3 regions of the Hyphomicrobium sp. B1 genome follow, and region 2 is predicted to be linked to each of the others. Evidence: predicted binding sites of a transcription regulator. Region 2 holds the regulator's gene; each other region holds the start of a gene.
What was found. The regulator LexA, encoded in region 2, represses DNA repair genes until DNA is damaged. The targets are predictions, from matches to a motif close to TGTTCNNNNTGTGTTCNG.
Positions count from the first base shown of each region.

Region 1: RLW55_RS07630 (PA0069 family radical SAM protein) is a predicted target of LexA. The motif match lies at 1,827-1,844, and genes of this name have one in related genera.
Region 3: recA (recombinase RecA) is a predicted target of LexA. The motif match lies at 1,749-1,766, and genes of this name have one in related genera.

Region 1 is NZ_CP134871.1:1,561,245-1,564,496, reverse strand. It holds gene RLW55_RS07645 (uracil-DNA glycosylase) at 1-454, shown strand, start outside; gene moaB (molybdenum cofactor biosynthesis protein B) at 475-1,017, shown strand; gene RLW55_RS07635 (TIGR04283 family arsenosugar biosynthesis glycosyltransferase) at 1,029-1,736, opposite strand; gene RLW55_RS07630 (PA0069 family radical SAM protein) at 1,890-3,002, shown strand; gene RLW55_RS07625 (ribonuclease HII) at 3,035-3,252, shown strand, end outside.
Region 2 is NZ_CP134871.1:2,518,828-2,522,079, reverse strand. It holds gene RLW55_RS12070 (hypothetical protein) at 1-620, shown strand, start outside; gene lexA (transcriptional repressor LexA) at 978-1,718, shown strand; gene RLW55_RS12060 (ComEC/Rec2 family competence protein) at 1,777-3,252, opposite strand, start outside.
Region 3 is NZ_CP134871.1:3,883,099-3,886,350, forward strand. It holds gene alaS (alanine--tRNA ligase) at 1-339, opposite strand, end outside; gene recA (recombinase RecA) at 560-1,693, opposite strand; gene RLW55_RS18520 (hypothetical protein) at 1,907-2,464, shown strand; gene RLW55_RS18525 (hypothetical protein) at 2,630-3,139, shown strand.

The DNA.
Region 1 (3,252 bases), 960 kb from region 2:
GGCCGACATTATGTTCATCGGCGAAGCACCCGGACGCGACGAGGATTTGGCAGGTAAGCCGTTCGTCGGGCGTGCGGGGCAATTGCTCGACAAGATGCTTGCCGCAATCGGGCTGTCTGAAGGTGACGTGCACATCACCAATATCGTCTATTGGCGGCCGCCGGGAAACCGCACGCCGACGCCACAGGAAGCGCTCTCCTGCCGGCCGTTTCTCGAACGGCAGATCGAGCTTGTCGCGCCCAAGATGCTGGTCGCCGTTGGCGGCGCGGCGGCGAAGGAAGTGATTGGCGCAACGGAAGGCATCATGCGGCTTCGGGGCAAGTGGCGCGAGGTTAAAGTCGGGGAGCGAAAAATCCCGGCTATCGCCACGTTGCATCCGGCGTATCTGCTGCGAACGCCTGCCGCCAAGCAGCTCGCGTGGATGGATCTGCTACAAATCAAGTCGAAGCTTTAGACAACACAACGAGGCTTGCCATGGCCGGCATCGACGCCGAACGCCAATTCGTTCCCATCCGCATCGCAATCCTGACGATGTCGGATTCCCGCACGCTCGCGGAAGATACATCTGGCGCCTATCTCGAGCGCGCCATTGGCGAAGCGGGCCACGAACTCGCGGACCGCAAGCTTGCGAAAGATGACAAGGCGCAGATCCGCGGCATCGTGGAGGGATGGATCAATGACGCGTCCGTCGATTGCGTCATCACCACGGGCGGCACCGGGTTCACGGGACGGGATGTTACGCCGGAAGCGGTGAAGCCGTTGTTTGAGAAGGAGATCGAAGGGTTCGCGATCCTGTTTCACATGCTGTCGTATCAGAAGGTCGGCACGTCGACGATCCAGTCGCGCGCGTGCGGGGGCGTGGCGCGCGGGACCTATATTTTCTGTCTGCCCGGCTCGACGGGCGCATGCAAAGACGCCTGGGAAGGCATCCTGAAGCTCCAGCTCGATATGCGCCACAGGCCGTGCAATTTCATCGAAATCCTGCCGCGGCTCGAAGAGCATCGCACGTCGGCGTGAGACGGGCGCGCTTAAGCGCCGGTTTCGACCTTGCCCTGAAGACGCGCGATCATGCTGACCGGAATGCCCGCGCCGTACAGCATGTGACAGATCTGGTTGCGGAACGATCGCGAGAGGTAGCCGTCGCGCCGATAACGCTCCGCCGACGTCACGGCATTGGCATCGAGAATTGTGAGGCGCCGGCGTCCGATACGGCGCGCCAAGTCCAGATCTTCCATGATCGGCAGATTGCGGTAGCCGCCGACGTCATCGAACAGGCGGCGCGGGATCAGCAAGCCCTGATCGCCATAAGGCACGCGCAGGAGCTTACAGCGCAACTGCACGACCAGTTCGAGCAGCCGCGGCGCCAGGCCCTTGTCATCGAGACGGAACGTGAAGGCGCCCGCGGCCATCGACCGTTCGCCGAAATCGACGCGGCGCATGAACGACGTTGCACTTCGTTCCCAGCCGTCTTCCAAGACGGTATCCGCATTCAAAAAAAGGAGCCAAGGAAAGCGGGCGATTTCAGCGCCTTGGGCCAACTGGCCGCCGCGTCCGGGCGCGCTCTTGACGATGTCGGCCCCAGCCTGATCGGCTACCTCAGCAGTCTTGTCGGTCGACCCGCCATCGACGACGATGACCTGCTTAACGAGTCCGTCCACTGCCGCCGGAACCAGGGCAGATAGCGTCGCCGGTAACGTATGTTCAGCATTCCGAGCGGGAATGATTACTGAGATCATTCTCTTTTCCTGACACGTCAATCCGCGCACGGCAAGGCGCGCCACGTCGCGGGGCTTAACCAATCGCCATGGCACGGTTCGCTCTCCGCATGTTCTTTATTTGTTCCGCGCCGTGTGCTATTGGCTGAACATCCTCAGCAACGACCGCGAACAATGGCGCCCGACCGAGACCATCAAAACCCGCTTCCCGCCCCGCATGCCGTCGATACGGAGCGGCGGCGCGGGCGCGGCGCGCGGACGAATAAAACCGGACGGTTCGAAGCCGAGGTCCACGAAGCCTTCGACGACGGCTGGGAAAGCCTCGGCGATCTCGACGCCTTCAAGACCGAGGTGATCGAAGAAGCCGCAAAGTCGATCATCTCTCACAACGACAGCCCAGACGTTTCGTTTGAAAGCTCGATCAATCCGTATCGGGGGTGCGAGCATGGCTGCATCTATTGCTACGCACGTCCGAGCCATTGCTATCTGGGACATTCGGCGGGCCTCGACTTCGAAACGAAGCTCTATGCCAAGCCGAACGCCGCCGCTCTGCTGGAGCGTGAGTTCAAGAAGCCGAGCTACCGACCGCACACAATTGCGCTCGGCGGCAACACCGACCCTTATCAGCCCATCGAGCGGGAGCGGCGGATTACGCGCTCGATCCTGGAGGTGATGGCGCAGACCAACCATCCGGTCGGCATCATCACGAAGTCGGCGCTGGTGGCGCGCGACATCGACCTCCTGGCACCGATGGCCGAGAAAAATCTGGCGCGCGTCGCGGTGTCGATCACCACGCTCGACCGCCGCGTGGCGCGCGCGATGGAACCTAGGGCAGCAACGCCGTCAAAGCGTCTCGAAACCGTGAAGAAGCTCGCCGACGCCGGGATACCCGTCACAGTCATGGTCGCTCCGATCATTCCCGGGCTGACCGACCACGAGATCGAACCCATCCTGGAAGCGGCGCGCGAGGCCGGTGCCTGCAATGCTGGATATGTGCTTCTGCGCCTGCCGCTCGAAATCAAAGATCTCTTTCGCGAATGGCTGGCGGAAGAATTTCCAAACCGTGCCGACAGAGTCATTTCGCTTTTGCGATCGATGCACGGCGGGCGAGATTACACACCGGACTTCGGAGTGCGCCAAGTCGGGCGCGGACCATATGCGACGCAAATCGCGCTGCGCTTTCGGCTGGCCAAGAAGCGACTCGGTCTCGGCGAAGAACGAGTTGCCTTGCGAACCGATCTCTTCCTGCGTCCCGGTAACGGTGGACAACAGCTCTCCCTGCTTTGACAGCTTGTTCTGCGCGATGACCAAACTGGCGAATGAAAATCGCCGATTCGCGCATCAAGCCGACGTTCGAACTCGAAGCTGCCGAACATCAGCTCGGGTTTCGGCCGATCGCGGGCGTTGACGAAGCCGGGCGCGGCCCGTGGGCGGGACCGGTCGTTGCGGCGGCCGTCATTCTTGATCCAGATAAAATTCCGGCGAACATCGACGACAGCAAAGCGCTTGATGAAGAGTCCCGCGCCTATCTCTTCAA
Region 2 (3,252 bases):
AATCCGCCGAAGTCGCCGAAAGAAGCCTTCACGAATTGAATAGGGCGTTTGTCTTCTTCAAGCGGATTGCTTTTGAGGAAGAGTCTGGAAAGGGAATGAATGTCGTGGTCACGTGGGAGAACATCGGAAACACGCAAACTGTTCAGATGAGATCCGCCATAACTTGGCAAGCCTTTCCACCCGCCATTTGGTCTGGGTTCAATTATCCAAATGCCGCTCCAGGTGGCCCAAGCTCTATTGGACCAAAAGGCACCAGAACCATGCTCCCGGTGCTGATCCCAGAAGCTAACCTGCGTGAAGTGCTCGCTGGTAGAGCACGCATCCTTGCGTATGGCTGGACTGAATACGATGACATTTTCGCGCAAGTAGCCCATACGGATAGACATAGAACGGAGTTTTGCATGGAAGTTCTCGTGCGGCTCCAGCCTGGAGGCAGCGGGATGATCGTCAGCGATCGAACCCACACAGAGTACAACGGCGCTGAGCGCGAGTGCGGCCAGCGTTTTCGCGATGCGCAGAGACTGCGGCCCCGCCTTGCCGAGGCTGAAATCCTTGAACAGCCGGATACTTTGGTTGCAACCGCCACAACTGGACCGCGCCCCGAAACGACCGAAAACTAGCTTCTGGCGTTTGCGCCCTAATACCAGGGATTCACCTTCATGAATTCCGCTCAAGGCAACGACATCAGCGTATAGATGGAGGGCGGCCCAAGCCGCCAGTGCCCGCACGGCGCGCCCCCCTACACGCCCCCCCCCCCCAAATCATGATGCCATTCCCGCCATTTGCTGCTCTTCGGCACCACTGGCCGGAAAATTCAAACTGCGACACGACCTATTGACTTGCATGGGTTGCGGAACGAGACGAGAACGGTTAGGGTACATACACGATTTGTACTGTGAATGAGCGGGCGGTATTTCGGTGGTCAGCGTCTCAGCCCGCCGCGCTTGCCAGCCAGGAAAGGCTTGAGACGAACCGCTATGCTCACCGAAAAGCAGAAAGACCTCCTCCTCTTCATCCATGCGCGCATGCAGGAGCGCGGCGTGCCGCCCTCATTCGACGAGATGAAGGATGCGCTGGATCTCAGGTCGAAGTCCGGCATTCACCGGCTGATCACCGCTCTGGTGGAACGCGGGTTCATCCGCCGCTTGCCGCACCGGGCGCGGGCCATCGAAGTCATCAAGCTGCCGGACAATCAGGTTGGCTTGCCGTCCGCGGCACAGGGTGCCAGCACGGCCGCAGCACCGCAGCGGGGCTTCCAGCCAAGCGTGATCGAAGGCTCCGGTCCGCCGAAGACGAATGTGGCCACGCCGCCGCCGTCGCACGTCATTGACGCGCGGACGGTGTCGATCCCGGTCATGGGCCGCATCGCCGCCGGTACGCCGATCAGCGCCATTCAGAACCACACGCACGACATTGCGGTGCCACCCGACATCCTGACCAACGGCGAGCACTTTGCGCTGGAGGTCAAAGGCGATTCGATGATCGAGGCGGGCATCCATGACGGCGATACCGTCATCATCCGGCGCTGCAATACGGCGGAGAACGGCGATATCATCGTGGCGCTGGTCGAGGGCGAGGAAGCGACGCTGAAACGGCTGCGCAAGAAGGGCTCGACTATTGCGCTCGAAGCCGCGAACCCCGAATTCAAGACGCGGATTTTCGGACCCGACCAGATCGACATTCAGGGGCGCCTCGTCGGCTTGATGCGGCGGTATTGAGCGGCGGTTCGCCGCCATGCGTCGACCGAGCTAGAACGACGCGGCGCAGCGTCGATGGCTAACGACCGCTTTCGGCGTCCGGCTCAGTGAGATCTTCCGCTTCGAGTTCCGCCCCCTCACCCGGATCGACGTCGGCTGATGTGCGTGTTTCGGGTTCTGCTTCGGCCGTCCGGGCAGGTTCGGCAGCCGGGGCGCCCGCCGGGGGGGGCGGGGCCTGCAGAATACGGGGTTTCGGCAGCACTACCTGCTTTCGCTCCGGCGTCTCGCTCCAAGGTCGTTCGCCGCGATGGGCCGCGACCGTTTCAAGACGGATTTTGGGCTCCGGACTGTCGTTGCCGCGGTCGACGTAAAGGGCGTAAGCACCATTGCGCCAGCGATCGAAAACGTCGACGACCGTTCGCGGCACGGCGCAATTGCCGGGCTTGGGCGTATCGAGCACAAGCACGTCGGCGTTGAGGCAATCGTCGGTCACGGCAGCGGGATGGCGCGCGACCGCGACGGTCGCGCCTTTGACATGCGCGATGCAGCCGACAGCGTCGCAAGTAAAGCCTTCGCCGGTCTTGGCATCGCGCGCCGTTCGGGAATCGCCGTCGTATTCGAGCCAGCGGTCGAGGTCGTATTTCGTGCCCTTGCCCGGCATGGCGTCGAGCTTGCCCGAGTCATCGCGCACGGCGACAAGCAAACCTTTCTGTCCGACCAGAACATCAGGGCGCGGCATCCAAGGCGCAACAAGCAAACCGGCGCCGACAAGTGCAACGCCGAGAAGCCTGATCCGCGTCTGCCAAAGCAAAAACCAGATGCCGCCCGTGAGCATCAGCACGAAAGCCAGTTCAGGGATCGCTGGAATATGTCCGACAGCGCCCGGCAACGCGCCGACTTCGTTCGCACACCACGTCATGCCTTCGATGCCCCAGCCCATCAGCTTCAGGCCGAGCCATTCGAGGCCGAACGGCATCAGCACCATCGCGACGAGCGCCGCCGGCATGACGATCAGGTTGCAGATCGGAATGGCGATCATGTTCGCGAGCACGGCATACTGCTGGCTCTGGTGAAAATTATAGGCCGCGAACGGCGCGACCGCGACGCTTGCGATCAACGTCGAGGCGATGATCTCACCGAAGAAGACGACGACGCGCATGACGGGATGCGGCTTCTGCTCGCGATTGAACAGGCTGCTCAGAAATTCGTGCGAGGCGATCAGCGCGGTTACGGCGGCAAACGACATCTGAAAGCCCGCGTCGAGCAGGCTCTCGGGATAAGCCAACAGAATAAGGATCGCCGCGAGCGCGACGTTGCGCAACGCAAGCGCAGGGCGATCAATCAGCATGGCGCCGAAGATGATGAAGATCATCAGCGCCGAGCGCACGGTTGCGAACTGGCCTCCCGAAATCGCGAGATAGGCGACCGCGCTGATGATGCCGAGCGCAGCGGCGATCTTTTTGATCGGCATCGTCAAGGCGACACGCGGGATCGCAGCGAGGATCAGGCGGATCGAAAAGAAAACAGCGCCTGCTGCAATCACCATGTGCAGGCC
Region 3 (3,252 bases), 1.4 Mb from region 2:
CAGGTTCCAGGCCAGCTCAATCGCGCGCTCTTTGAAGTAGTCGCCGAACGAGAAGTTGCCGAGCATCTCAAAGAACGTATGGTGGCGCGCCGTATAGCCGACGTTATCGAGGTCGTTGTGCTTACCGCCCGCGCGGACGCACTTCTGCGACGTCGTCGCCCGCGGAATAGCCCGCGTCTCCTGCCCCGTGAAAACGTTCTTGAACTGCACCATGCCTGCGTTCGTGAACATCAGCGTCGGGTCGTTGCGCGGAACGAGCGGCGACGACGGCACGATCTCGTGTCCGTTCTTGCCAAAGAAATCGAGAAACGAAGCGCGGATTTCGCTGACGCCAGCCATGTGGTGCTTTCGGCCTGATCTGGATAAAAAACATGTTCCGGGACACAGCCCCGAAACGGGTTAAGGCCGCCGTTGTAGCGGCGGCCCTGAGGCATGTCTAGGAAGGGGCGGTCCTTGCAGCAGGCCGTCCGCCTGCGGCGGAACGACAGACGCTGGCGGCCTCCATCTGCACCATCCGGCCGGCTTCCCGAAGGGAAGTCGGATGGCGCCACTCAAAGCCCTACCGCTTCGCCTTGGCGACTTTCTTCCCCGATTCGTCGGGGAGAACCCCGTCCTCGTCGGGTTCTTCGCCATCATCCTCGCCGGCTTCCGGATTGGCCAGCATCTTCTCGACGATGAGGCCGGCATTGGCCCGGATCGCCCGCTCGATCTCCGCCGCGACGCGGGGATTTTCCTTCAGGTACGTCTTAGCGTTTTCCCGGCCCTGGCCGATGCGGTCGCCATTATAGGACAGCCACGCACCCGACTTCTCGACCAGCCCTGCCTTGACGCCGAGATCGATCAGCTCACCGACCTTCGAGATGCCTTCGCCGTACATAATATCGAATTCGACCTGCTTGAAGGGCGGCGCCACCTTGTTCTTGACGACCTTGACGCGGGTCTGGTTGCCGACCGTCTCTTCGCGCTCCTTGATCTGGCCGATGCGGCGAATATCGAGGCGAACGGAGGCATAGAACTTCAGCGCGTTGCCGCCCGTCGTCGTCTCAGGGTTGCCGAACATGATGCCGATCTTCATGCGGATCTGGTTGATGAAGATCACCATCGTATTGGACTTCGAGATCGAGCCCGTGAGCTTCCGGAGTGCCTGGCTCATCAAGCGGGCCTGCAGGCCCGGCAGACTGTCGCCCATCTCGCCTTCGAGTTCGGCCTTCGGCGTCAGAGCGGCAACCGAGTCAACCACGAGCACATCGACGGCGCCCGAACGCACCAGCGTATCGGCGATTTCCAGTGCCTGTTCGCCGGTATCCGGCTGCGAAATCAGAAGATCCTCAACCTTGACGCCGAGCTTCTTGGCGTAGCCCGGATCAATCGCATGCTCGGCATCGACGAACGCACACGTGCCGCCCTTCTTCTGCGCTTCCGCCACAACTTGTAGCGCCAACGTCGTCTTGCCCGAGGATTCAGGTCCATAGACTTCGATGATGCGTCCCTTCGGCAATCCCCCGATGCCGAGCGCAATATCGAGCCCAAGCGATCCCGTGGAGATCGCTTCGATATCCAGCTTCTCATTGGCGCCGAGCCGCATGATCGACCCCTTGCCAAAGGTCTTGTCGATCTGCGCGAGTGCCTGCTCCAGCGCCTGCTTCTTGTCCATCTTGCCCCCTTCGAGCACAGTCAAGTCCGGCCGTTCCATGTCGTCACCCTCAATCCCTTATGGCAAGCGCCGCGCGCCATCAATTAAGGATAAACGTACACTTTTTGTTCCGCTTCTGTCAATCACGTTTTGTTCTCATTGTGGAGTCCCCGCGCCGAATTTTCTCACTCTTGCGCACATGTTTCCTTAGGGACAGCGCGTCGCGGCCTCTCGCGGCACTCTCCTGGCAACCCAAGCCGAAGGAGACAGCCCGTGTCCAAGTTGCTCGCAGTTCTGATTTCCATCGCCGTCGTCGCCGCGTCGTTCACATCAGCCGCCGAAGCCGGCCCCGGCCGCCGCCTCGGATTCTTTCTTGGCGGCATGGCGGCCGCCAGCATGCTCGCGCACGCCGCCGAAGAGCGCCGTCGTGAGGAAGCCTACGAGAGAATGCGCGCCCGCCGGGAAATCGCCGCCCGCGAACGTGCCCGCCAGCGCGCCATCGCCGCCGCGGCCGCCAAACGCGAGCGCGCCCGCCAGATCGCTCTGCAGAAACAGAAAGCGGCCCAGATCGCCGCTGCCGAGACTGCATCCCAATCCACGACGAGCGACGACAAGCCCGCGCTCAAAAAGGGCGACCGGCTGACCTCGGGCGACAGTACGCCTGCATCCACAACGGCCGACAGCTCAGCGCAGACAACGACAGTTGAAAAGACCCCGTCGAACGCTATCGAAACGTCATCGGCGACACCGAGCGCTCCGGCCGCCACGACCGTCACCTGCCGCAAATATTCGGCAGCTGCCGATAGTGTGATCGAGGCGCCCTGCCAGTAATTCTCATTCGCCCTTCACTCAAAAAACGCGGCTCGCCGTCCTTCGGCCGGGCCGCGTTTTTATGTTCAACACCCCAGCACGATTTGCAGACGTGTTCCGTCCGAAACAGCGGGAAAAATCGCGCTACTCCAAGATGCCTCCATCGCAAATTCGTGGGAGGCACCCATGCTCAAGATCTCGACCCTCATCGCCGTTCTGGTCGTCGCCAGCACCGTCGCATCGAACGCGGAAGCACACGGCATGGGCTCGTTCTACGCAAGCCCGTTCTTCCGCAACCAGGGCCGCCAGCCGGCCCAGCCCTGCGAGAAGGACAAGCGCCGCAATCTCGAAGAAGCCTTTGCGAGAGCGCGTGAAAAGCGGCTCGCCGAATTACGCGCCGAACGCGCACAGGCTGCGGCCCTTGCCTCAAAACGCGCCCGTCTCGCCGCAATCGCCCAGAAGAAAGCCGCGGCTCAAAAACAAGCTGCAAAGATTGCAGCCGCGCGAACCCAAACAATCGCCCAGCAAACGGCATCGACGGGCACCACAAACATCGCCAAGAAAAGCGATCTGCTGCCTGTCTCGACGGCCTCAAACGCAACCGCGACCGCAACGAAAACAGCAGCAGCCGCATCGCAAGTCTGCCGCCGCTATTCCGCCGCCACCGACAGCGTCATCGAAATTCCCTGCGACTAGCGCGTGCGATTGCCCCCCATCGCATCGCGACCGTGAGACGCGCCATAACCAGAACTTATGGCGCGTCTCTGGCCACTCTGGTTTAAGCCCACCCCGTGCGTCGGCTTCGGCGC